DNA from 3 places in the Amorphus sp. MBR-141 genome. Region 1 is predicted to be linked to each of the others. Evidence: predicted binding sites of a transcription regulator. Region 1 holds the regulator's gene; each other region holds the start of a gene.
What was found. The regulator LexA, encoded in region 1, represses DNA repair genes until DNA is damaged. The targets are predictions, from matches to a motif close to TGTTCNNNNTGTGTTCNG.

Region 1 (7,447 bases):
GCTGCCGGTCCGTCTGCGCGTCGCCGCCGGCCGCTTCTCCAATTGGCTGGCAGACTGCCTGCGCAGCGACCTGGACCGGGGACGGGGTTTCCTGTGGATCCCGGTGGCCTTCGCGCTCGGCGTTTCGGTGTATTTCGCGCTGCCGCGCGAGCCTCATTGGCCGACGCTCGCAGCCCTCGGCCTTGCCGCCGCTTGCGCCGCGGCCCGGGCGCGCAGCGCTCCGACCGCGTTTCCGGCGCTCGTTCTGGTGACCGCGATGCTGGCCGGGCTGGCGCTGGCATCGGCCCAGACCGCGCGGGTGGCGGCACCGGTCATCAGAGGCGAACGCACCGTGGAGCTCGACGGGTGGGTCGAAGCGCGCGAACCGCGCCCGGACGGTGCCGTCCGCTACATCGTGCGGGTTCATCACCTGAAGGGCCTCGGCCGGCCCCGGACCCCCGCGCGCGTCCGCTTCACCGCGCGGGGAAAGGGGCCGGCTCCCAGGGTCGGAGACGGCATCGCCGTGCTTGCCCGGCTGGCGCCGCCGCGTGGCCCGGTCGAGCCCGGAGGCTACGATGGGGCCCGCAGCCTGTTCTTCGAGGGCATTGGCGCCACCGGCTTCTCGTACGGGATGCCGAAGGCGGCCGATCTCGGACCGGCGCCGGCGGACATCCGCCTGCGCGCCATGGTCGCTCGGGTCCGCGACGGGATCGGCACACGGCTGCGCGCGGCACTTCCCGGCGAGAACGGGGAGATCGCCGCGACGCTTCTGGTGGGCGACCGCGGCGGGATTCCGGAAGAGACCCAGGATGCCATTCGGCTCTCCGGCCTTGGCCACATCCTGGCGATCTCCGGTCTGCACATGGCGCTGGTGGCCGGGACGATCTTCGGCACCGTGCGCTTCGTGCTCGCGGCCATCCCCGGCCTCGCGCTCAGGCGGCCGATCAAGAAGTGGGCGGCCGTCGCAGCCCTCATGGCGGGGCTGGTCTACCTGATCCTTTCGGGCGGTGCCGTCGCCACCATCCGCGCATTCGTGATGGCGGCCGTGGCCCTTCTGGCCGTCCTCGTCGACCGGCCGGCGCTGACCCTTCGCTCCGTTGCGGTCGCTGCACTTGTCGTCATGATCCTCGATCCGGCCGCCGTCCTCAGTCCTGGCTTCCAGATGTCATTCGCCGCGGTCATCGCGCTCGTCGCCGCCTACGAGTGGCAGGCGACGCGCGAGCGCTCCGGCGGCGGGGATCGCAACGCGGGCCATGGACGACGCGTCCTGCGCACCGCGGCGCTCTGGATGGGCGGCCTGGCACTCACGTCCTTTGTCGCAGGGCTGGTCACCGCTCCGATCGGGGCGCTGCATTTCCACCGGCTGGCGCCGCTTGGCCTTCTGGGCAACCTGTTGGCGATGCCGTTCGTCAGCCTGATCGTCATGCCGTTCGGGGTCGTCTCGGTGGCGCTGATGCCGCTCGGGCTCGACCCGCTGGTGCTCCCGATCATGGGCCTGGGCCTCGACGCGGTGGTGGGGATTGCGGAGTGGGTGGCTGGTCTCAGCGGCCAGACCGGCGGCGTGGGCCGCATGCCGGCCGCAGCCGTTCTCGCAATGACAGGCGGGCTGCTCTGGCTGGCGCTCTGGCAGGCCGGCTGGCGGCTCCTCGGCGTGGTCCCGATCGCTGCCGGCCTTGCGATAGCCCCGCTGGGCTCGAGCCCTGACCTGCTCATTTCCGACGACGGCCGCGCCGTTGCGGTGCGGGGAACCGACGGGCGCCTGAGGATCGCAACGGCGCAAGGCGGGGCGTTCGCCGCGGCCATGTGGCTTAGGGCGGATGGGGACACCAGAGATCCACTGGACCCGGCGGTGCGGGATGCGGTGCGCTGCGACGATCTCGGCTGCACGCTGACGCTCCCGGCACCGATCGGGCTCAGGCGTGGCAGGGAAGCCGGCGCAGCGGCAAACAGGCCTGCCACAAACGCCACCGACGGGATCGTCAGCGTTGCGGTGAGTGTCCGCAAAGCAAGGCCGCCACCGGTCGCGGCCTTCGCCGAGGATCCGGCCGCCTTCGTCGAGGATTGCGTCCGCGCGGAGATCCTGATTACCCGCCACGACGCCCCGCCGGGCTGCTCGGGCCCGCGTCTGATCGTCGACCGCAACCTCCTGCGTCAGGCGGGCGCGCTCGCGCTCACCTGGCAGGACGATCCGCCGTACTATCGGCTGCAGCATGCCCGGCCGCGGACCGCGCGTCCCTGGACTGCGACCCCGGTGGTTCGGCGCTGACGAGCCGTCATCTCCGCCAAGGCTGCCGTCGGCTACGCGCGGCCATCGGCGGATCTCAGTACTTCCGGAACAACGCCACCAGCTTGCCCTGGATGCGGATGCGGTCGGGACCGAAGATGCGGGTCTCGTAGGCCGGGTTGGCGGCTTCCAGGGCGATCGATGCCCCCTTGCGGCGCAGCCGCTTCAAAGTGGCTTCTTCGTCGTCGACGAGAGCGACCACGATGTCGCCGTTGTCGGCCGCGTCCGAGCGCTTGATCAGCACCGTGTCGCCGTCGAGGATGCCTGCCTCGATCATCGAATCGCCGTGGACCTCGAGGGCGAAATGCTCGCCACCGCCGATCAGGTCGGCCGGAACCGTGATCTGATGGCTTTCCTGCTGGATCGCCGCAATCGGGACACCAGCCGCGATCCGGCCCATGACCGGCACGCTGTAGCCGCCCGATCCGCCGTGGTCGGCCGGAGCCGGAGCAGGCGGCGCCTTGCCCCGGGACCCTTCTATTACCTCCGGCGAAAAGCCGCGGGAGCGGTTGGCGCCAAGCGAGGGGTTCGACGATTCCGGCAGGCGGATCACTTCCAGAGCCCGCGCCCGGTTCGGCAGGCGGCGGATGAAGCCGCGCTCTTCCAGCGCGGTGATCAGGCGGTGAATGCCGGACTTCGACCGGAGGTCGAGCGCATCCTTCATCTCGTCGAAAGAGGGTGGAACGCCGCTTTCCTTCAGCCGCTCGTGGATGAACATCAGAAGTTCATGTTGCTTGCGGGTCAGCATGAATTCGGCCCCACCCCTCGGGTCAGCGATGCATCGCGTGTGCGGTACAAATCAGGAACGAACGCTACACGTTCCATATGTGTTCCGCAACGGTTAATGTTCGGTTTGCGTCCTGCAGGCCCAGAGCGGGAACAGGTCGCGGCCGGATCGTGGCCGGGACGGGAGGCGCAATCTGTGCGATTCGAGCGGTGGGGGAAAGCGGAAAGGGAATGGTCGGCCGCCCGGCGCGGACAATCGTCCGATCATCGGGTGGGTGTGCCTTCCACAAAAGGCGGAACGGCTCGCTGTCGGCGGATCGCACCGCCGCAAGCCGTCCTGGTCGCTCCGGCCAGCGCGCGGAGCCTCAGAGCCGCAGGATGCGGCAGAGGCTGCCGGCTTCTGCCGCCGGTGCGTTGGGTGGACGGACGATCAGGGCGCCGGAAGCCGCGAGCGTCGACAGCATCGAGGAATCCTGAAGCGAAAAGGGATCGGCCTCCGGCAGGCCGTCGTCGCGCTCGGTGAGGCGGGCGCGCACGTAGTCTTCGCGGCCGTCGTTGGCGGGCATGCGGTGGGTCAGCCGCGCCGCCGCGTAGGCGGGGCCCGGTGCCGCGTCGCCCTGCAGGGCGCGCACCAGCGGGATCAGGAACAGCATGGCACAGACCAGGCTCGACACCGGATTGCCGGGCAGGCCGAGGACCCGGATGCCGCCGAGGTGGCCGAAGATCAGCGGCTTGCCGGGGCGCATGGCGATCCGCCAGAACCCGAGCTCCATGCCGACGTCGGAGAATGCCTTGCGCACCAGGTCGTGGTCGCCGACGGAGGCGCCGCCCAGCGTGACGAGAATGTCGACGCCGCGATCCCGGCCGTCGGCAAGCGCGGCAACGGTCGCCGCGTCGTTGTCGCGGACGATGCCGAGATCGATCGGCTCGCCGCCGGCTGCCGTGATCAGGGCGGCCAGCGCCGGCGTGTTGGAGGCGACGATCTGATCCGGGCCGGGTGCCTCTCCCGGCGCCACGAGTTCGTCGCCGGTGGCGATCAGGCCGACCTTCGGCGCCCGGCCGACCGGCAGTGTGGCATGGTTCATGGCGGCAGCCAGTGCGACGTGGCGCACGTCTAGGCGGGTCCCGCCGGCAAGCAGCGCGGCGCCGGTCTCGAAATCAAGCCCTGCGCGGCGGATGTGGCGACCGGGCTGGGCCGGCACTGTCACCCGGACCGTCTGCGGGTCCACCGTCTCGGTGTTTTCCTGGATGAGGACGGTGTCGGCGCCGTCCGGCACCGGCGCCCCGGTGAAGATGCGCACGGTCTCGCCGAGCGCCAGGGTGCCGGCATAACGGCGGCCGGCAACCGACGCGCCCACCAGATGCAAGGTTGCGCCCGCCTCGGCCGCGTCGACGGCGCGCACGGCATAGCCGTCCATGGCGGAAGCGGCGAACGGCGGCTGCTGCCGGGTGGCGGAAATATCTTCGGCAAGCACCCGGCCGACGGCGTCGGCGAGCGGGACGTGGACGACGCCGAGCCGGACGCTGCCGGCAAGCACGCGCGCCCGCGCCTCCTGGACGGGGAGGAGGCTCACGTGGCCGGCCCCGCGCGGTAGTCGCCCGAGCGGCCGCCGGATTTCGCCAGCAGGCGGATGTCGCCGATCACCATCTCGCGCTCCACCGCCTTCGCCATGTCGTAGATCGTCAGGCAGGCGACGCTCGCCGCGGTGAGGGCTTCCATCTCCACGCCGGTCTTGCCGTCGACGCCCACGGTGGCGGTCACCCGCAGACCGGGCAGCGCCGGATCGGCCTCGATGTCGACCTTGACGGAAGTGACCGGCAGCGGATGGCAGAGCGGGATCAGCTCGTGGGTGCGCTTGGCTGCCATGATGCCGGCGATGCGCGCGGTGGCGAGCACGTCTCCCTTCTTCAGGTTGCCGGCGCGGATCAGCGCCAGCGTTTCGGCGCGCATGGTGACGCTGCCGGTTGCCGTGGCCTCGCGGCGCGTGGCGGACTTCTCCGACACGTCGACCATGCGGGCGGCACCGGTCTCGTCCAGATGGGTGAGGGTGTCGCCTGCCATCGGGCCCGATCTACTCGGCCGCCAGCCGTACGCCGACGGTGGCGCCGTCGAGCAGGGTGCGGGTGGCGGACTCCACGTCGTCCTGGCGCATCAGGCTCTCGCCGACCAGGAAGGCGTCGACGCCGACGGCGGTCAGCCGCGCGATGTCGCCGGGGGTGGAAATGCCGGATTCGGCGACGATCATCCGGTTGCCCGGCACGTGCGGCGCCAACGTCTCGGTGGTTTCCAGCGCCGTCTCGAAGGTCCGCAGGTTGCGGTTGTTGATGCCGACGAGGGCAGCCGGGATCTCGGCCGCGCGCGCCAGCTCGTCGGCGTCGTGGATCTCGATCAGCGCGTCCATGCCGAGGTTGTGGGCCGTCTCGACCAGCCGCAGGGCGGTGTCGTCTTCGACGGCGGCCATGATCACCAGGATCGCGTCGGCGCCCCAGGCGCGCGCCTCGAACACCTGGTAGATGTCGAACATGAAGTCCTTGCGCAACACCGGCAGCGCGCAGGCGGCGCGGGCGTCGCGCAGGAACTCCGGCGCGCCCTGGAAGGACGGCTCGTCGGTGAGCACGGACAGGCAGGTCGCGCCGCCGGCTTGATAGGCGGCCGCCAGCGCGGCCGGATCGAAGTCCTCGCGGATCAGGCCCTTCGAGGGGCTCGCCTTCTTGATTTCGGCGATCAGCCCCGGCCGGCCGGACTGGACGGTGGCTTCAAGGGCGGCCCGAAAGCCGCGGGGGGCGGGGGCGTCCCGCGCCAGGTCCTCGAGCGCGGACAGAGGACGCACCTCTTTCGCAGCTTCGATCTCCTGGCGCTTGTACGCTTCGATTTGGGTCAGAATGTCGGTCATGGGTCACTCGTTCGATGACGTCACCAGCCTGCCGAGAACGTCCAGCGCGCGGCCACTGTCGATGGTCTCTGCCGCGAGCGCCGCTCCTTCGCGGAGCGTGTCGACCCGGTCGGCGACGATGAAGGCGGCGGCCGCGTTCATCAGAACGATATCGCGGTACGCGCCGGGCTTCCCCTCAAGCACGTCGCGCAGGGCTGTGGCGTTTTTGTGAGCATCGCTCCCGATGAGCTGGTCGAGCGGCCAGCGCGGAAGCCCCGCGTCCTCGGGCGTGACGGTGAACGTGCGGACCGCGCCGTCCTCCACCGCCGCGACCCGGGTCTCCGTGGTGACGGTCACCTCGTCGAGGCCGTCGGCGCCGTGAACAACCCAGACCTTCTCCGATCCGAGCTCCCTGAGCGCGTGGGCGATGGGCTCCACCCAGCGTCCGTCGAACACGCCGACGAGCTGGCGTTTCACGCCGGCCGGATTGGAAAGCGGTCCCAGGATGTTGAAGATCGTGCGGGTGCCCAGCTCCACGCGCGTCGAGCCGACGTGCTTCATGGCGGCGTGATGGGCGGGAGCGAACATGAAGCCCAGGCCGGCATCGCGCACGCAGCGGCCGATTGCGTCCGGACCGAGCTCGATGTTGATGCCGAGAGCCGCCAGAACGTCCGCGGCGCCGGACTTGGACGACAGCGCCCGGTTGCCGTGCTTGGCGACGGGAATGCCCGCGCCGGCGACCACGAAGGCGCTGCAGGTGGAGACGTTGTAGCTGCCCTTGGCGTCGCCGCCGGTGCCGACGATGTCGATCGCGCCCTCCGGCGCGACCACGCGGAGCATCTTCTCGCGCATGGTCTCGACCGCGCCGGCGATCTCGTCGATCGTCTCGCCGCGCACCCGCAGCCCCAGCAGCAGCCCACCCATCTGCGACGGCGTCGCCTCGCCCGACATCATGATGTCGAAGGCCCGCCGCGCTTCGGCGCGGTCCAGCGGGTCACCCTGGGCCACCTTGTTGATCAGGCCCTTCAAGTCGGACATCGACCGCTCTTCCCTTCGTCGTTCGTCCGCGCAAGCCGGTGTGTTCCGAGCGTGGCTCCCGTCGGCAGCCTTCTGCGACCGGGCGGACGCCAAGATCGACTGGATCTAGCGCAAATCGGCGCCTCCGGCCACGCGCCGCGACCGGCGACGCGTGGCCAGAAACGCAGACTACGACCCGGCGCCGCCGGCGGGCACGCCGACGATCTGGTTCAGCATCTGCTGGTTGACCGTGACGCCGCGCTCGCGCTCGAGCGCCGTCACATATTCGCTGACCAGCGCATCGCCCAGCGAGCGCTGCAACCGCTGTCGCGCGGGTTCGTTGTCGGACGCCTCGGCGAAGAAGGCGGGCTTGTTCACCGCGGTCACCTGCAGCACCAGGTGGCTCTGGTCGGCGGCGACGACATCGGCGACATGGCCCTGCGGTCCTTCGAACGCGGCCGAGACAGCGGCCGCTGAAAGACCGTCGGGAGTGGCCTGGCGCTGGAAGGGCTGGGAGGTCTTCACCTCCGCCCCGATCGACTCGGCGACCGTCTCCATCGGCTCGCCG
Region 2 (7,447 bases), on a different contig from region 1:
CCCCGAGCGAAACGAGGAGGTTCAGGCAGGCGAGCGCGGCCGCCCCCGCCCCGGAGCAGACGATCTTCACGTCCTCGATCTTCTTGCCGGCGAGTGCCAGCCCGTTGATCGTGGCGGCGGCGACGATGATGGCGGTGCCGTGCTGGTCGTCGTGGAAGACCGGGATCTTCATCCGGGCCTTCAGCTTGTCCTCGATCTCGAAGCAGTCCGGGCCGCGGATGTCTTCCAGGTTGATGCCGCCGAAGGTCGGCTCGATGGCCGCCACCACGTCGCAGAACTTGTCGATGTCGCGCTCTTCGACCTCGATGTCGAAGACGTCGATGTTGGCGAACTTCTTGAAGAGGACCGCCTTGCCCTCCATCACCGGCTTGCCGGCGAGCGCCCCGATGGCGCCGAGACCGAGCACGGCGGTGCCGTTGGAAATGACGGCGACCAGGTTGCCGCGCAGCGTGTAATCGAGGGCCGCGGTCGGGTCCTTGGCGATTTCCAGGCAGGGCGCGGCAACGCCGGGCGAATAGGCGAGCGACAGGTCGCGCTGGGTGCCGAGCGGCTTGATGGGCTGAATCTCGAACTTACCCGGACGCGGCAGCCGGTGATACTTGAGCGCCGCCTCGTCCAGTGTCTCGCTCGTCGGCTTCATCTGCGACATGTGTTCTCCATCCGGCCTGCGGCCACGTCCGGCGACGGGTCTGCGGGATCCCGCGCGCGCCGACCTCGCATTAGCCCAATTGACGCGCCCGGTTCAAACGCTACGGCGGCGACGGGGCCGATCGAAGGCCGTCGCCATCGCCACATAGAGCACGGTGGCATTCAGAATGTGCCAGAGGAAATGCGTGCCGATCGGAAACGCGGCGCACACCGGCAGATCGGCCATGCGCGAGGCCAGCGAGACCGCGAACAGCATGGCGGCCAACAGCAGGCCCGCCGCGCGCGGATCGCCGCGCGCCGCCAGCACGGCGCCGACGCCGACAAGCCCGAAGAGCGCCGGGATGTAGGACGCCGATCCGCCGAACACCAGCTGCAGGAACGGGACCGTGCCCACGCTCGCGACCAGATAGGCCACCGTCGCGGCGAGCGCCCAGGCGACGGGCAGCCCCAGGAAGCGGCGCATGGCGAGGAAGAAATAGGCGAAGATGAACGCGGCGATCGGCGCCGTGTCGGCGATCGCCGCCCAGCCGGTCGCAAGCGTGTGGAACAGGAAGGAGCCGATGCCGATCAGCGCGGTCAGCAGCGCCAGCGCCAGCACCGGCCAGTCGCCCCGCTGGCGGCTCCACCGGTGCACGATCAGCACCGCCGCCACGATGAAGACGACGTTGCTGACCGCATTCAGAGGTTCCGACCAGAAGCTTGGCCCGGTGCGTTCGCAGTACAGATCCAACGCCTCGGTCACGACGCACTTTCCCCTGCTCCGGCACGCTTGTGAACAGCCGCGCCTATCGCCATGGTCGCCATGATAGTTCTTCGTTTGGAGATCCGACCATGCCCCATCTCGACGAGACACGAACCTTCATCCCCGTGTCCATCGCCATTCTGACGGTTTCCGACACGCGGACGCCCGAGACCGACCGGTCCGGCGACACGCTGGCCGGGCGGATTGCCGACGCGGGCCACTGGCTCGCCGACCGGGCGATCTGCAGCGACGACATCGCCGCCATCCGGGGACACGTGCGCAAATGGACGGCCGATCCGGCGATCGACGTGGTGATCACCACCGGCGGCACCGGCTTCACCGGTCGCGACGTGACGCCGGAAGCCATCAGCCCGCTGTTCGACAAGCACATGGACGGCTTCTCGCCGCTGTTCCACCGCATCTCCGCCGACACCATCGGGACCTCGACCGTCCAGTCGCGCGCGACCGCCGGCCTGGTCAACGCGACCTTCGTGTTCGTCCTGCCCGGATCGCCGGGGGCCTGCCGGGACGCCTGGGACGGGATCCTCAAGGCGCAGCTCGACTATCGCCACACGCCCTGCAATTTCGTCGAGATCATGCCCCGGCTGTCCGAAACGATGCGCCGCGGGGCCGCCCAGGGAGCGGGCCGCACGGTCTGAGCGGGTCCGGGAGATCGGGGCTGGAAGGCGGAGAGCGCTGCCGTCGCGCGCTGCAAAGGCGACCGCACGCGGCCGCTTGCGGAGAGCGGCCGCCGCGGGTGGGCAGGCTCTGGGGGCTCAGGGGTGAACGAGCGCCCGTGACCTCAGCACGCTGAGGCGGCGCCAGGAGATCGCGGCATCCAGGGATGGCGCGTGCCGGCCGTCGTCGAGCGCCTTGGCGAGCGCGCTGCGCGTCGCCAGCAGGCCCTGCTCGGGCACCGGAAGGCCGAAAATGTGGGAGCGCAGCGAGACGACCGCCTGGGAGATGCGGCGCGGGCGGACGAATTCGTCGAAGGCGAACCGGAACACCGCGGTGCGCTCGCCGGCGCATCCCGCCCGTTCGGCGGATTCGACGAAGGCGGAGACTTCCCGCTGCCAGCCGGGCTCGAGCGCGACCGTCGGCTCCAGAACCAGAATCCAGCGTCCGCGCTCCACCGCCGACAGCGCGGCGGCGACCCGTTCGTCGCGCGGCTCGTCCAGGCTGATCAGCCGGCAACCGGCGGCATCGGCGACCTTCGAGGTCCCGTCTTCGGACCGCCGGTCCGCGACGATCACTTCGGCGACCACCCCGTCGACCGCACCGGGGACAAGCGCCGCGAGGCAGCGAGCGAGCGCGAATTCGTTGTTGTGTGTCGGAATAATGACGCTCAGCATTCCCAGTGCATATCATGTTGCGGCGCACAAGGCGAGCGCATCGCGTCCAAAAATTGCGCAAGCCTGCATTCACGTCACGCACATTGCCGCCGCGACGGGCCCAGAGGCCCCCGGCCTCGCCAACGGATAGGAACATTTGCCTTGCACGGCGCATTTGTTCCTGTATTGTTCCTATTCAGGTCCCCACGTTCCCGGCCGTCCGCACCCCGGACACGCCGACCGGAACCTGGAACAAAACGAGATCAAACACACGTCGCACCGCGTCTCCGTGGCCTGGGTGGCCCGGCCTTGCGCGGCAGCGACCCAACCGGAGAGGTGGCGCCATGAATGCCCCTTTGCGACAGCCTCTGACCTCGACCCTGGCGCCGCCGCCGTTCGTCGATCCGGACGGCGAGCCCGCCCCGTTCGGAGCGCGCCTCAACGACCATCGCCGCCGCGGGCGCGGCGCGGCGGTCAATCCGGCCGGCCGGTTCGAGAAGAACGCGACCGAGACGATCGACGACGGCTGGGAAGGCCTCGGCGACCTGCCGGCCCTGAAGACCGAGGTGCGGCTGGAGACGCCGCGCACGGTGATCACCCGCAACGAGTCGCCCGACATCGGCTTCGACCGCTCCATCAACCCCTACCGGGGCTGCGAGCACGGCTGCGTCTACTGCTTCGCCCGGCCGTCCCACGCCTATCTGGGCCTGTCGCCGGGACTGGACTTCGAGACGCGGCTGACCGCCAAGCCGGGCGCCGCCGCCGTGCTGGAACGCGAGCTCTCCAACCCGCGCTACCAGCCGAAGACCATTGCGCTCGGCACCAACACGGACCCGTACCAGCCGATCGAACGCGACTACAAGATCACCCGGGAGATCCTGGAGGTGCTGGAACGCACCAACCATCCGGTCGGCATCGTCACCAAGTCGACGCTGGTGCTGCGCGACATCGACATCCTGCAGCGGATGGCCGAGCGCGGGCTGGTCAAGGTGGCGATCTCGGTGACCACCCTCGACCGCAAGCTCGCCCGGGCGATGGAGCCCCGGGCCGCGACGCCGCAGAAGCGGCTGGACACCATCGAACAGCTTGCCGCCGCCGGCATCCCGACCAGCGTGCTGGTCGCCCCGGTCATCCCCGCCCTCAACGACGCGGAGATCGAGACCATCCTGGAGCGGGTCTCGGCGGCCGGCGCGCGCGAGGCCGGCTACGTGCTGCTGCGGCTGCCGCTGGAGGTCTCCGACGTCTTCAAGGACTGGCTGCTGCGGCACTATCCCGACCGCTACCGGCGGGTGCTGTCGATCCTGCGGGCGATGCGCGGCGGCAAGGACTACGACGCCACCTTCGGCAAGCGGATGAAGGGCGAAGGCCCGTACGCCTGGACGCTGGGCCGCCGGTTCGAGCTTGCGGCGAAACGCCACAAGCTCAACACGTCGAAGACGCGCCTGCGCACCGACCTGTTCGTCCGCCCGCTCGGCGACGGACGCCAGCTCAGCCTGTTCTGACGGCACCCGCGGGCGGCGGGCGGCTGCGGGCCGCCGCCGGTCGGGCGCGGCCAGGGCCTTTTCCGATCAGCGGGAACCACCGGATCGATCGGGCATGGCTCCAGATCGGGCATGGCTGGGGATGAGGCATTGCTTGAGGTTCGGTGCGGTCAGCCGTGCCTTTTCGGTCCGGCGGGACCGATCCGGACGGGACATGCTCCGGGCGGCGGGTTTTCCCCGCCGGCCAACACGGGCAGGATGGGAGCCATCCGCGAATCAGCCCCGTCGAAGCCGATGCCAGCCGCAGCCGCCAGCCCTCCGTCGATCTACCCGAACCCCGCATTCGACCGCGCCGCGCGCAAGCGGGCGGGCGGGCCGGTGTGCGGCGTCGACGAGGCCGGCCGCGGCCCGTGGGCCGGACCGGTGGTGGTCGCCGCCGTCACCTTCCCCAGGGGCGTGAGCGTGGCGGGCGTCGCCGATTCCAAGGTACTGTCGGCGGAGGCGCGCCACGACCTCTACGCCCTGATCGTCGCCCGGGCGGACGTGTCGGTCGTCGTCGCGTCCAGCAACCGCATCGACGCCATGAACATCCGCGGCGCGACGCTGTGGGCGATGACGCGCGCCGTGGCCGGCCTCTGCGAGTGCCCCCGGCTTGCCCTCATCGACGGCAAGGACGTGCCGAAGGGGCTTGCCTGCGCCGGCGAGGCGATCGTCGACGGCGACGCCAAGTCCGCCGCCATCGCCGCCGCCTCGATCGTCGCCAAGGTCACCCGCGACCGGCTGATGCAGCACATGGCGCTGTCGTTCCCGGACTACGGCTTCGAGCGCCACAAGGGCTACGGCACCCGGCACCATCAGGAGGCGCTCGCCTCCTTCGGCCCGACCATCCATCACCGGCGCTCGTTCCGGCCGATCCGCATCCTGCTCGGGCTCGAGCCGGCCGACGCCCTCGCCGGCTGACCGAAGGTCGGGCCGGGCCCGACCCGAAGCCGCGCAGCCGCTCAGGCCGCGCGGTCGGCGGGTGGCGCGAAGCGTCCGTAGAAGGTCTCGTCCTTCTCGGCCATCTCGACCAGCAGGTCGGGCGCCGCGAAGCGCTCCCCGAACGCCGCCTCCAGCGCGCGGCACTCCTTGAGAAAGGCGGCCGCGCCGATGCCGTCCACGTAGGACAGCGTGCCGCCGGTGAACGGCGCGAAGCCGTAGCCGAGGATCGAGCCGACGTCGGCCTCGCGCACGTCGGTGACCACCCCCTCCTCCAGGCAGCGGATCGCCTCCAGTGCCTGGATCGCCAGCAGCCGCGCCTTCAGCGTGTCGACGGAGATGTCGTCGGCGGCCTTGGACGGTCCGGTGATCTGGTCGAGATCCGGCCAGAGCCGCTTCTTGCCGCCGGCCGGATAGTCGTAGAAGCCCTTGCCGTTCTTGCGGCCGAGCCGGCCGTGGGTCTCCACCATCGCCGAGACCAGCCGGTCGTGGGCGGGATCGACGGCGCCGCCGCCGAGGTCGGCCTTGGCGGCCTTGAGGATGCGGTGGACGAGGTCGATCGCCACCTCGTCGGTGAGCGCCAGCGGCCCGACCGGCATGCCGGCCATGCGGGCGACCGTCTCGATCATCGGCGCCGGCACCCCCTCCATCAGCATGAGGTGGGCTTCGGTCAGATAGCGGATGACGCAGCGGTTGACGTAGAAGCCGCGGGAATCGTTGACGACGATGGGCGTCTTGCGGATCGCCTTGACGAAGTCGAGGGCAACCGCCAGCGCCTCCGGCCCGGTTTCCTCGCCGACGATCACCTCGACCAGCATCATCCGCTCCACCGGCGAGAAGAAGTGCAGCCCGATGAAGCGGTCGGGGCGCGCCGCGTCCTTGGCGAGCGAGGTGATCGGCAGGGTGGAGGTGTTGGAGGCCAGCACCGCGGTGTCGGAGAGCACCGCGCCCGCCGCCTCGATCACCTGGCGCTTGACGCCGCGGTCCTCGAACACCGCCTCGACGACCAGGTCGGCCGGCGCCAGCGCCGCCATGTCGGCCGACGGGGCGATCCGCGCCAGCACGGCCTCGGCCTCGCTCTCGGCCATGCGCCCCTTCTTCACGCGGTCGGCCAGCCCCTCCCCGATTGTCGCCTTGGCGCGTTCGGCGGCGGCCAGATCCTGGTCGATCAGCACGACGGAAAGGCCGGCCTGGGCGGCGACGGAGGCGATGCCCGCGCCCATGAAGCCGGCGCCGACGACGCCGACGGTGGAGAGCCGCGTCTTCTCGACGTCGGGGCGGCGGGCGCCCTTCTTCAGCGCCTGCATGGAGACGAACAGCGAGCGGATCATCACCGCCGCCTCGCGCGTCGTCAGCACGTGGGCGAACCAGCGGGATTCGACCTTCAGCGCCTGGTCGATGGGCAGCAGCAGCCCCTCGTAGACCGACTGCAGGATGGCGCGGGCGGCCGGGTAGTTGTCGTAGGTCTCGCGGCGATAGAGGGCGTTGGCGGCGGAAAACAGCTGCATGCCCTGGGGCGAGTAGATGCGCCCGAGCGGCGGCTTGAAGCCGGACCTGTCCCACGGCTTCTTCGGGTCGACGCCCTCGGCCAGCGCCGCCTTCGCGCGGGCCATGAGGTCAGCCGCAGGCACGATCTCGTCGATCAGGCCGAGCGCCTTGGCCTGCTTCGGCGACAGCTCGCGGCCCTGCAGCAGGAACTGGAGGCCGCCCTGGGGCTCGGCCAGCCGCATGACGCGCTGGGTGCCGCCCGCGCCCGGGAACAGGCCGACCTTCACCTCCGGCAGCGAGATGCGGAGCGTGTCGTCGTCGGCCGCGATGCGCCGGTGGCAGGCGAGCGCCAGCTCGGTGGCGCCGCCGGCCGCGGTGCCGTTGAGGGCGCAGACCCATGGCTTGCCGCAGGTCTCCAGCCGCCGGTAGATGCGCGACATCCGGCTGGATTCCTCCAGCAGCCGCGTGTTCGCCTGCAGCGCGTCGCCGCCGGCGACCAGCGCGTGATAGCCGCCGAGCAGCGTCTGCAGCACCGTCAGGTCGGCGCCGCCGGAGAACGACGCCTTGCCCGAGGTGACGATCACCCCGGTGACGTCGTCGCGCGCGGCGAGATCGTCGACGAGGGCGCCGAGGGTATCCAGCGCCTCCAGCGTGAAGACATTCATCGACCGGCCGGGCATGTCCCAGACCAGCACCGCGATGCCGTCCTCGACGGTGAGGGAAAAGCCGGCGGCTTCGGGAAGCGTTGCGTCGCTCATGGTCAGACCCTCTCGATCACG
Region 3 (7,447 bases), on a different contig from region 1:
GTAGGCCTCGTCGTCCTCGGAATAGACGGTGGCGATCAGCCGGTCGGCCGGCAGCCCGAACTCCTTGGTGACCAGGTTCCAGGCGAGCTCGATCGCCCGGTCCTTGAAATAGTCGCCGAAGGAGAAGTTGCCCATCATCTCGAAGAAGGTGTGGTGGCGGGCCGTGTAGCCGACGTTGTCGAGGTCGTTGTGCTTGCCGCCGGCGCGCACGCACTTCTGGGCGGTCACGGCGCGCGGGATGGCGCGGTGCTCGTGGCCGGTGAAGACGTTCTTGAACTGCACCATTCCGGCGTTGGTGAACATCAGCGTCGGGTCGTTGCGCGGGACGAGCGAGCTCGACGGCGCGATCTCGTGACCCTCACGCGCAAAATAGTCCAGGAAGTGGGACCGGATTTCGTTGACGCCGCTCATGAAACTGCCCGTTGGTACCGGCGGCTCCCGCCGGATCTTCGTTTTGCCGGATTTATAGACGTGCACCCGGTCCTGTCCACCGCACGTCTGCGATCGAAGTGAACGCCGGCGGCGCAACCCGGTCCGGGCGCCCGCGCGAGGGCCGTCGCCGCAGGGTGCGGTCTCCGGCCGCGGACTGCCGGTCGGCGAGCCCTGCGATGTCCGCAGGACGCATCGGGCGGAGGCGACCGGGGGTCCCCGGCGGCTGCCGCCCGGACCGAGATGTAGCACGTTCCGTGGGCTCGTCGCGCCCGGCGCGGACACCGGCGTTCCCGAGCCGCGGCGCCCAAACGCAAAGCGGCCGACCTTTCGGGGCCGGCCGTCTTCGGGACACTCGCCGCAACGCTGACGAACCCGTCGGTCCGGATCGCTGCCACCGCCGCGGGCGCAGGCCCGGTGCGTCTTCCGACCACATCGGGCTGTCTGGTCGGCCGCAGCTTCGGCATCAATGCCGTCCGCAGTCGTCTCCGGTCAGGCTGGGTCGACCCGACCAGCACAGGCTCCGGTTCACGACGAAGCCAGGTCCGATCAACCTGACGCCATGAACCGTGGCCGGCAGTAACCGTGGCCGGCGGTGAAATCCCGGAACGGGATGCGAGCGGAACGCCGGCATCCCGCTGTCCTCATCCCGCTCTAGCCGTCGGCAGCGAGGTCGGCTTCGCTGCCTTCCGCGTCCGGCTCCGCCTGGCCGACGATGCGCTCGGCGATCAGGCCGGCATTCTGCCGGATCGCCGCCTCGATCGTGGCCGCCACGTCCGGATGATCGCGCAGGAACTGCTTGGAGTTCTCGCGCCCCTGCCCGAGCCGCTGGCTGTCGTAGGAGAACCAGGCGCCGGACTTCTCGACGATGCCGCCCTTGACGCCCAGGTCGAGGAGCTCGCCCACCTTCGACACGCCCTCGCCGTACATGATGTCGAACTCGACCTCGCGGAACGGCGGGGCCAGCTTGTTCTTCACCACCTTCACGCGGGTCTGGTTGCCGACCACCTCGTCGCGGTCCTTGATCGCGCCGATGCGGCGGATGTCGAGGCGGACCGAGGCGTAGAACTTGAGCGCGTTGCCGCCGGTGGTGGTTTCCGGCGACCCGAACATGACGCCGATCTTCATCCGGATCTGGTTGATGAAGATGACCATCGTGTGCGAGCGCGAGATCGAACCGGTGAGCTTGCGCAGCGCCTGGCTCATCAGCCGCGCCTGCAGGCCGGGCAGCTGGTCGCCCATCTCGCCCTCGAGTTCGGCGCGCGGCGTGAGCGCCGCGACCGAATCGATCACCAGCACGTCGATGGCGCCGGAGCGGACCAGCGTGTCGCAGATTTCCAGCGCCTGCTCGCCGGTATCGGGCTGCGAGATCAACAGATCCTCGATCCCCACCCCGAGCTTGCGCGCATAGATCGGATCGAGCGCGTGCTCGGCGTCGATGAACGCGCAGATGCCGCCCTTCTTCTGGGCTTCCGCCACCGTGTGCAGCGCCAGCGTCGTCTTGCCGGACGATTCCGGACCGTAGATCTCGACGACGCGCCCGCGCGGCAGCCCGCCGATCCCGAGCGCGATGTCCAGGCCCAGCGAGCCGGTCGGCACGGACTCCACCTCGACCACCTGGCCGGCGCCAAGCTTCATGATGGAGCCTTTGCCGAACGAACGCTCGATCTGGGAGACCGCCGCGTCCAGCGCCTTGCTTTTGTCCATGGAGGATCCCTCGACCAACTTCAGATTCGACTGCGCCATTCGTGGTCTCCTATGTCTCACGACGCCGGGAACGTTTCAAACAAGCTGAGTGTACTCGTTTTGTTCATGTTCGCAATATGTTCTTTTTTCACGGTTGCAGTTTCATCCTTTCGATGGCGCCAATCGGCCGGGCCCGCGCGGCACGTTCGCTCCGCCGGACAGCCCGGAGAATCAATTCGATGGCGATTTGTCCTGCCCCTCCCGTAACATACTGCGAACCAAAAGGGGTGGGCGCCGTTGACCATCGTCGCGGTCTCGGGTCCGCACGCCCTCAGCACGATCGGGACACGCATGCTTTCCAAGTGGCAATGGATCCTCCTGCAGATCACGAGAAAGCTGTGGGTTCGCGCCAGCCTGTTCGCGGTGCTCGCCGTCATCTCGGCGCTCGCGGCCACCGTCATCGGCCCGTTCATCCCCTACGAGCTGTCGGCTTCCATCGGCGCGGACGCCGTCGACGACATCCTCAAGATCCTCGCCTCCAGCATGCTGGCGGTCACCACCTTCTCGCTGAGCGTGATGGTGACCCACTACTCGTCGGTGACCAGCAACGTGACGCCGCGCGCCACCCGGCTCCTGTTGCAGGACAGCACCGCCCAGAACGCGCTCGGGACCTTCATCGGCTCGTTCCTGTTCAGCCTCGTCGGGATCATCGCGCTGTCCACCGGGGCCTACGGCGAGCGCGGCCGGGTGATCCTGTTCGCGGTCACCACCGTCGTCGTGCTGCTGATCGTGCTGACCATGCTGCGCTGGATCGACCATCTGTCGAGCATGGGGCGGATCGAGGAACCGACCGAACGGGTGGAAGACGCCACCCGCTCCGCCCTGGCCGCCCGGGGCCGCAGCCCGACGCTGGGCGCCCGGCCGCTCGGCTCCGTTCCGCCCGACGCGGTGGCCATCTACCCGGATCGGGTCGGCTACGTGCAGCATCTGGCGATGTCGGGCCTGGCGGACATCGCCGAGGACCACGCCGTCGACATCTACATCAACGCGCCGCCCGGCCGCTTCGTCCATCCCCGGTTTCCGCTGGCCTGGGTGAACGGCAACGACATCGAGGACGCCCGCACGCTGATCGCCAGCTCGTTCTCCATCGACGACCTGCGCACCTACGACAGCGACCCGCGCTTCGGCCTGTCTGTGCTCGCCGAAATCGCCTCGCGGGCGCTCTCGCCCGGCATCAACGACCCGGGCACGGCGATCGACATCATCGGCCGCGGGGTGCGCGTTCTCGCCGAATGGCACGCGACCGCTGAGGCGGCCGAGGATGGCGAACAGCTCTATTCGCGGATCTGGATCGCCCGTCTGGAGACCGACGACCTGTTCGAGGACATGTTCACGCCGATCGCCCGCGACGGCGCGGGCTTCGCCGAGGTGCAGATCCGGCTCCAGAAGGCCTTCACGGCGCTGGCGGAGATCGGCGGCCCCGAGTTCGCCGCCTGCGCGTACCGGCAGTCGGAAATGGCGCTCAAGCGCAGCGAGGCCGCGCTCCACCTGGAGGAGGAAAAGGACCGGGTGCGCGCCGTCGCGATGGCCGCAAAAACACCGGCGCCGGATGCCGCTCGGCCATGAGTCCGCCGCGATGGTGGCTGTAAGCTCCGCCTCAGGCGGCCCCGTCCCCCCGCCGGCGCCGGCCTGACAGCCGGGCTTCCCGGGGTTCACGCGACGTGGATCTGCAGCTCGCCTTCATCCTCGCCCTCATCTTCGTCATCCACCTGGTCGGCACCCTCGCCTACGCGTTCCGCATCGCCGGCGTCCGCACCGGGCGGATCGCCACGGCGCTGTCGCTGTTCAACATCCTCGTGCTGGTGTCGCGCACGTCGAACTCGTTCCAGGGGCCGTTCATCGCCAAGCGGGTGGAGACCGACATTCTCGGCCTGGTGGCGCATCCGCTGCTGCTCGACTTCAGCCTGATCCTCGGGGCGGCCTCGCTCGCCACCATCGTCGGGGGGCTGATGATCCCCACCATGCAGCGCATCGCGGTGAGCGGCGTCGACCGCTTCGCCCGCGACCGCTCGGTGCCCCGGCTGGTCGCCCGGGCGATGGCGCCTTCGGGGCTCGCCGTGCTCAGGCGCTCGCTGGCGCTGCCGCGGCTGGCGAACCTCCGGGGCCTCAGCCCCGGTCGCGACGTTTCCTGGTCCATCCTGGTGCTGAACGTCGTGGCGAACGCCCTGTGGACGGTGGGCGTGCTCGCGGCCATCTACGCGGGCACGATCGATCCCGCCTTCCGCGTCACCGCCGCGACCCTGTCATCCATCGTCAACGGGGTTGCCACGATCGCACTGTTCGTGGTGATCGATCCCTACCTTGCCGGCCTGACCGACGACGTGGTGCGGGGCCGCGAAAGCGAACCGCGATTCCGGCGGGTCGTGGTGTGGATGGTCGCAAGCCGGCTGCTGGGAACCTTGCTCGCACAGGCGCTGCTGGTCCCCAGCGCCTACCTGATCGCCTGGATCGCGCGGCTGATCTGAGGCGGAACCGCCAGCGCGCACGGGACGCCGGCACGCGCGGAAGCCGCCCCACAATCCAATGCGGGACGGCTCCTGGTGACATCGCAGCGTCAGGCCATTTCTGATCGATCCGGCGAGTCGAGCCCGCCTGATCGGAACGGGCCCTAGCGGTAGACGGAGATGGCGCGGCCGCCGACGGTGGCGCCGTTGAAGTTGTCGGCCTGGGTCGCCAGCAGGGTGGCGACGTTGCCGCCCTCGCTGTTCTTCAGCACGATCTGCTTGCCGGACAGCTCCCAGGCCGAGACCTTGGACAGTTCCTCGCCCTGACAGCCCCGCGTCGAGGCCCGGTAGCCGCCGGTCCAGGTGGTGAGCGTCATGAACAGCTGGCAGGTTTCACCGCCGGAGGTGACGCCCCAGCCGCCGAGAAGATCCGTGCGCTGCAGTTCGAGCGCAGACGTCTGGTCGGGCAGCGCGGCGACCTGGGTTTCGGTGGCAACCTGTTCTTCCACGACCGGCTCCTGCACCGGAGGCGGGGTCGGCTCGATCGGGCGAAGCTGGCCCGAACTCACCGGCTGGCTCGGCGTGGCGGGAAGCGGGGACGCATAGCGCGTCGAGGTGCTGGAGCAGCCGGCCAGGGCAACGGCGGTGGCCAGGAGCGCGAAGGTCCATGTCTTGAAGGGCATTTCGTCAGACTTCCTATTCCGCTTCCTCGATCGGGATACAGATCCAACAACGTGTTTGGTCGCAGAAAGTTTATGCAACCTTGACGTCTGTCGGCAGTTTTTCCGGTTTTTTTTCGCACGCCCAGTCTACCGGGTCATCCATCGCTCTTTCATGACCCGCCGAAACGGCCTCAATCGGGCGCCTCGCATGCCCCGTCTTCCGGTCCAGGGCTGTCACTCCGCAGGACGTCCGGCCGCGCCGGGCGGCTTTCGGCACGGCGCGCCTACGTGCGTGCCCGTCACCACCCAGGAACGGCAAAGGTGGTGGCCGGTTTGCCGACCGCAACCCGCAGCCCGGCAGCAGCGTCGTCCAGGTCTCGTCAGGTCGGCCTGGCTCGGCCTGAAGCCGTCTTTGATCCGGGAGCTTGATCCGGGAGCGCCCCAACCCGGTCACGCGCCCGCCACACTGTGCAGTGCACAATGAGCATAGCTGGTTCCCGGCACCTTGTCTTGTTTCGGCGATCCGCCGAACCTATTCAGGGTATACGCGAGAAATCACCTGGGATGGAAGCCTGAGCGCGGGTTGTCTTCGGATTGCAGGAGCAACCAAATGCCGCACCGCAACATAAACATCACCGATCGGACCGGCCTGTGCCGGCGCCTGCGGACAAGCGACGAAGAAAGCTTCCGCGAGCATCTTCTGCGCCTCGATACCATCACCCGGCGCGGCCGCTTCGGCCTCGCCGTTTCCGAGCATTTCCTCGAAGCCTACGCCGCACGCACGATGGCGAGCGAAGCGATCCTGTATGGATATTTCGAGGACGAGGTCCTGCGCGGCGTGTCCGAACTGCATCCGCTGGGGACGATGGACATCGCCACGGCGGAAGCGGCCTTTTCGGTGGAGCGCGACTGGCAGGGCCGGGGAATCGGCTCGACGCTCATGGAGCGCATTCTGGCCGCGGCCTGCGCGCGCAGCATCCGCCGGGTCATCGTGACCTGCCAGGCCTCCAACCGCACCATGCGCCGCCTCGCGGCCGGCTTCGCCGCCGATCTGGAGATCATCGGCGACGAGGTCGTCGGGCACGTGTCCACCCCGCGTCCGACCGCCTTCACCTTTGCGCGCGAGGCGATCGAGGAAAGCTACAACGTCGCCAACGTCATGTTCGACGTGGGCCGGCTGCTGACCGCGCGCGGCTGACCGGCAGGACGCCTGCGCGTATTCGCGGCGATCAGGCGTCCCTGCTCACCTAGAGCATCGACGGCAGGACGCGGTCCGGCGGGCGATGCCCGTCCATGAAGGTGCGGATGTTGATGATCACCTTCTCGCCCATGTCGATGCGGCCCTCGATGGTCGCCGACCCCATGTGCGGCAACAGGACGACCTTGCCCGTCCGCGTCAGCGCCATCAGCTTGGGATTGACCGCCGGCTCGTGCTCGAACACGTCCAGCCCGGCGCCGGCGAGGTCGCCGGCCTCCAGGAGCCGAATCAGCGCCGTCTCGTCCACCACGTCGCCGCGGGCGGTGTTGACGATGTAGGCCTCGGGCCGCATCAGCTTCAGCCGGCGCGCCGACAGGAGGTGGAAGGTCGCCGGGGTGCGCGGGCAGTGCACCGACACCACGTCCATCCGGGCCAGCATCTGGTCGAGGCTGTCCCAGTAGGTGGCCTCCAGGCTTTCCTCAAGGTCGGAGGAAACGCGCCGGCGGTTGTGGTAGTGGATCGACATGCCGAAGGCCTTCGCCCGCCGCGCCACCGCGGTTCCGATCCGGCCCATGCCGACGATGCCGAGGCGCTTGCCCCAGATGCGCCGCCCCAGCATCCAGGTCGGCGACCACCCGCCCCATTCGTCCGCCTCGACCGCGCGGATGCCGTCGATCAGCCGGCGCGGCACGGCCAGCATCAGCGCCATGGTCATGTCGGCGGTGTCCTCGGTGAGGACGCCCGGGGTGTTGGTCACGGTGATGCCGCGGTTGGTCGCGGTGTCGACGTCGATGTTGTCCACACCGTTGCCGAAGTTCGCGATCAGGCGGAGATTCGGGCCGGCCTGGGACAGCACCGCCGCATCGATGCGATCGGTGATCGTCGGCACAAGGACGTCGGCGGTCTTCGCCGCTTCGACGAGCTCGGCCTGGGTCAACGGCCGATCGTCGAGATTGAGCCGCGTCTCG

Region 2: a site for LexA is predicted at 2,898-2,915, ahead of ACSSVZ_RS00210 (PA0069 family radical SAM protein). Genes of this name have one in related genera too.
Region 3: a site for LexA is predicted at 2,243-2,260, ahead of recA (recombinase RecA). Genes of this name have one in related genera too.

What each region holds. Positions count from the first base shown of each region.
Region 1 is NZ_JBRJGW010000020.1:61,049-68,495, reverse strand. Features, by position in the region: gene ACSSVZ_RS22225 (ComEC/Rec2 family competence protein) at 1-2,245, shown strand, start outside; gene lexA (transcriptional repressor LexA) at 2,301-3,011, opposite strand; gene ACSSVZ_RS22215 (molybdopterin molybdotransferase MoeA) at 3,355-4,563, opposite strand; gene moaC (cyclic pyranopterin monophosphate synthase MoaC) at 4,560-5,051, opposite strand; gene trpC (indole-3-glycerol phosphate synthase TrpC) at 5,062-5,883, opposite strand; gene trpD (anthranilate phosphoribosyltransferase) at 5,887-6,900, opposite strand; gene ACSSVZ_RS22195 (SurA N-terminal domain-containing protein) at 7,069-7,447, opposite strand, start outside.
Region 2 is NZ_JBRJGW010000001.1:40,685-48,131, reverse strand. Features, by position in the region: gene ACSSVZ_RS00230 (NADP-dependent malic enzyme) at 1-649, opposite strand, end outside; gene ACSSVZ_RS00225 (ceramidase domain-containing protein) at 743-1,390, opposite strand; gene moaB (molybdenum cofactor biosynthesis protein B) at 1,480-2,049, shown strand; gene ACSSVZ_RS00215 (glycosyltransferase) at 2,167-2,742, opposite strand; gene ACSSVZ_RS00210 (PA0069 family radical SAM protein) at 3,066-4,223, shown strand; gene ACSSVZ_RS00205 (ribonuclease HII) at 4,497-5,162, shown strand; gene ACSSVZ_RS00200 (3-hydroxyacyl-CoA dehydrogenase NAD-binding domain-containing protein) at 5,204-7,426, opposite strand; gene ACSSVZ_RS00195 (acetyl-CoA C-acetyltransferase) at 7,429-7,447, opposite strand, start outside.
Region 3 is NZ_JBRJGW010000004.1:179,303-186,749, reverse strand. Features, by position in the region: gene alaS (alanine--tRNA ligase) at 1-411, opposite strand, end outside; gene recA (recombinase RecA) at 1,084-2,175, opposite strand; gene ACSSVZ_RS07435 (DUF2254 domain-containing protein) at 2,413-3,741, shown strand; gene ACSSVZ_RS07430 (lipid II flippase Amj family protein) at 3,837-4,640, shown strand; gene ACSSVZ_RS07425 (AprI/Inh family metalloprotease inhibitor) at 4,784-5,302, opposite strand; gene ACSSVZ_RS07420 (N-acetyltransferase family protein) at 5,892-6,479, shown strand; gene ACSSVZ_RS07415 (2-hydroxyacid dehydrogenase) at 6,529-7,447, opposite strand, start outside.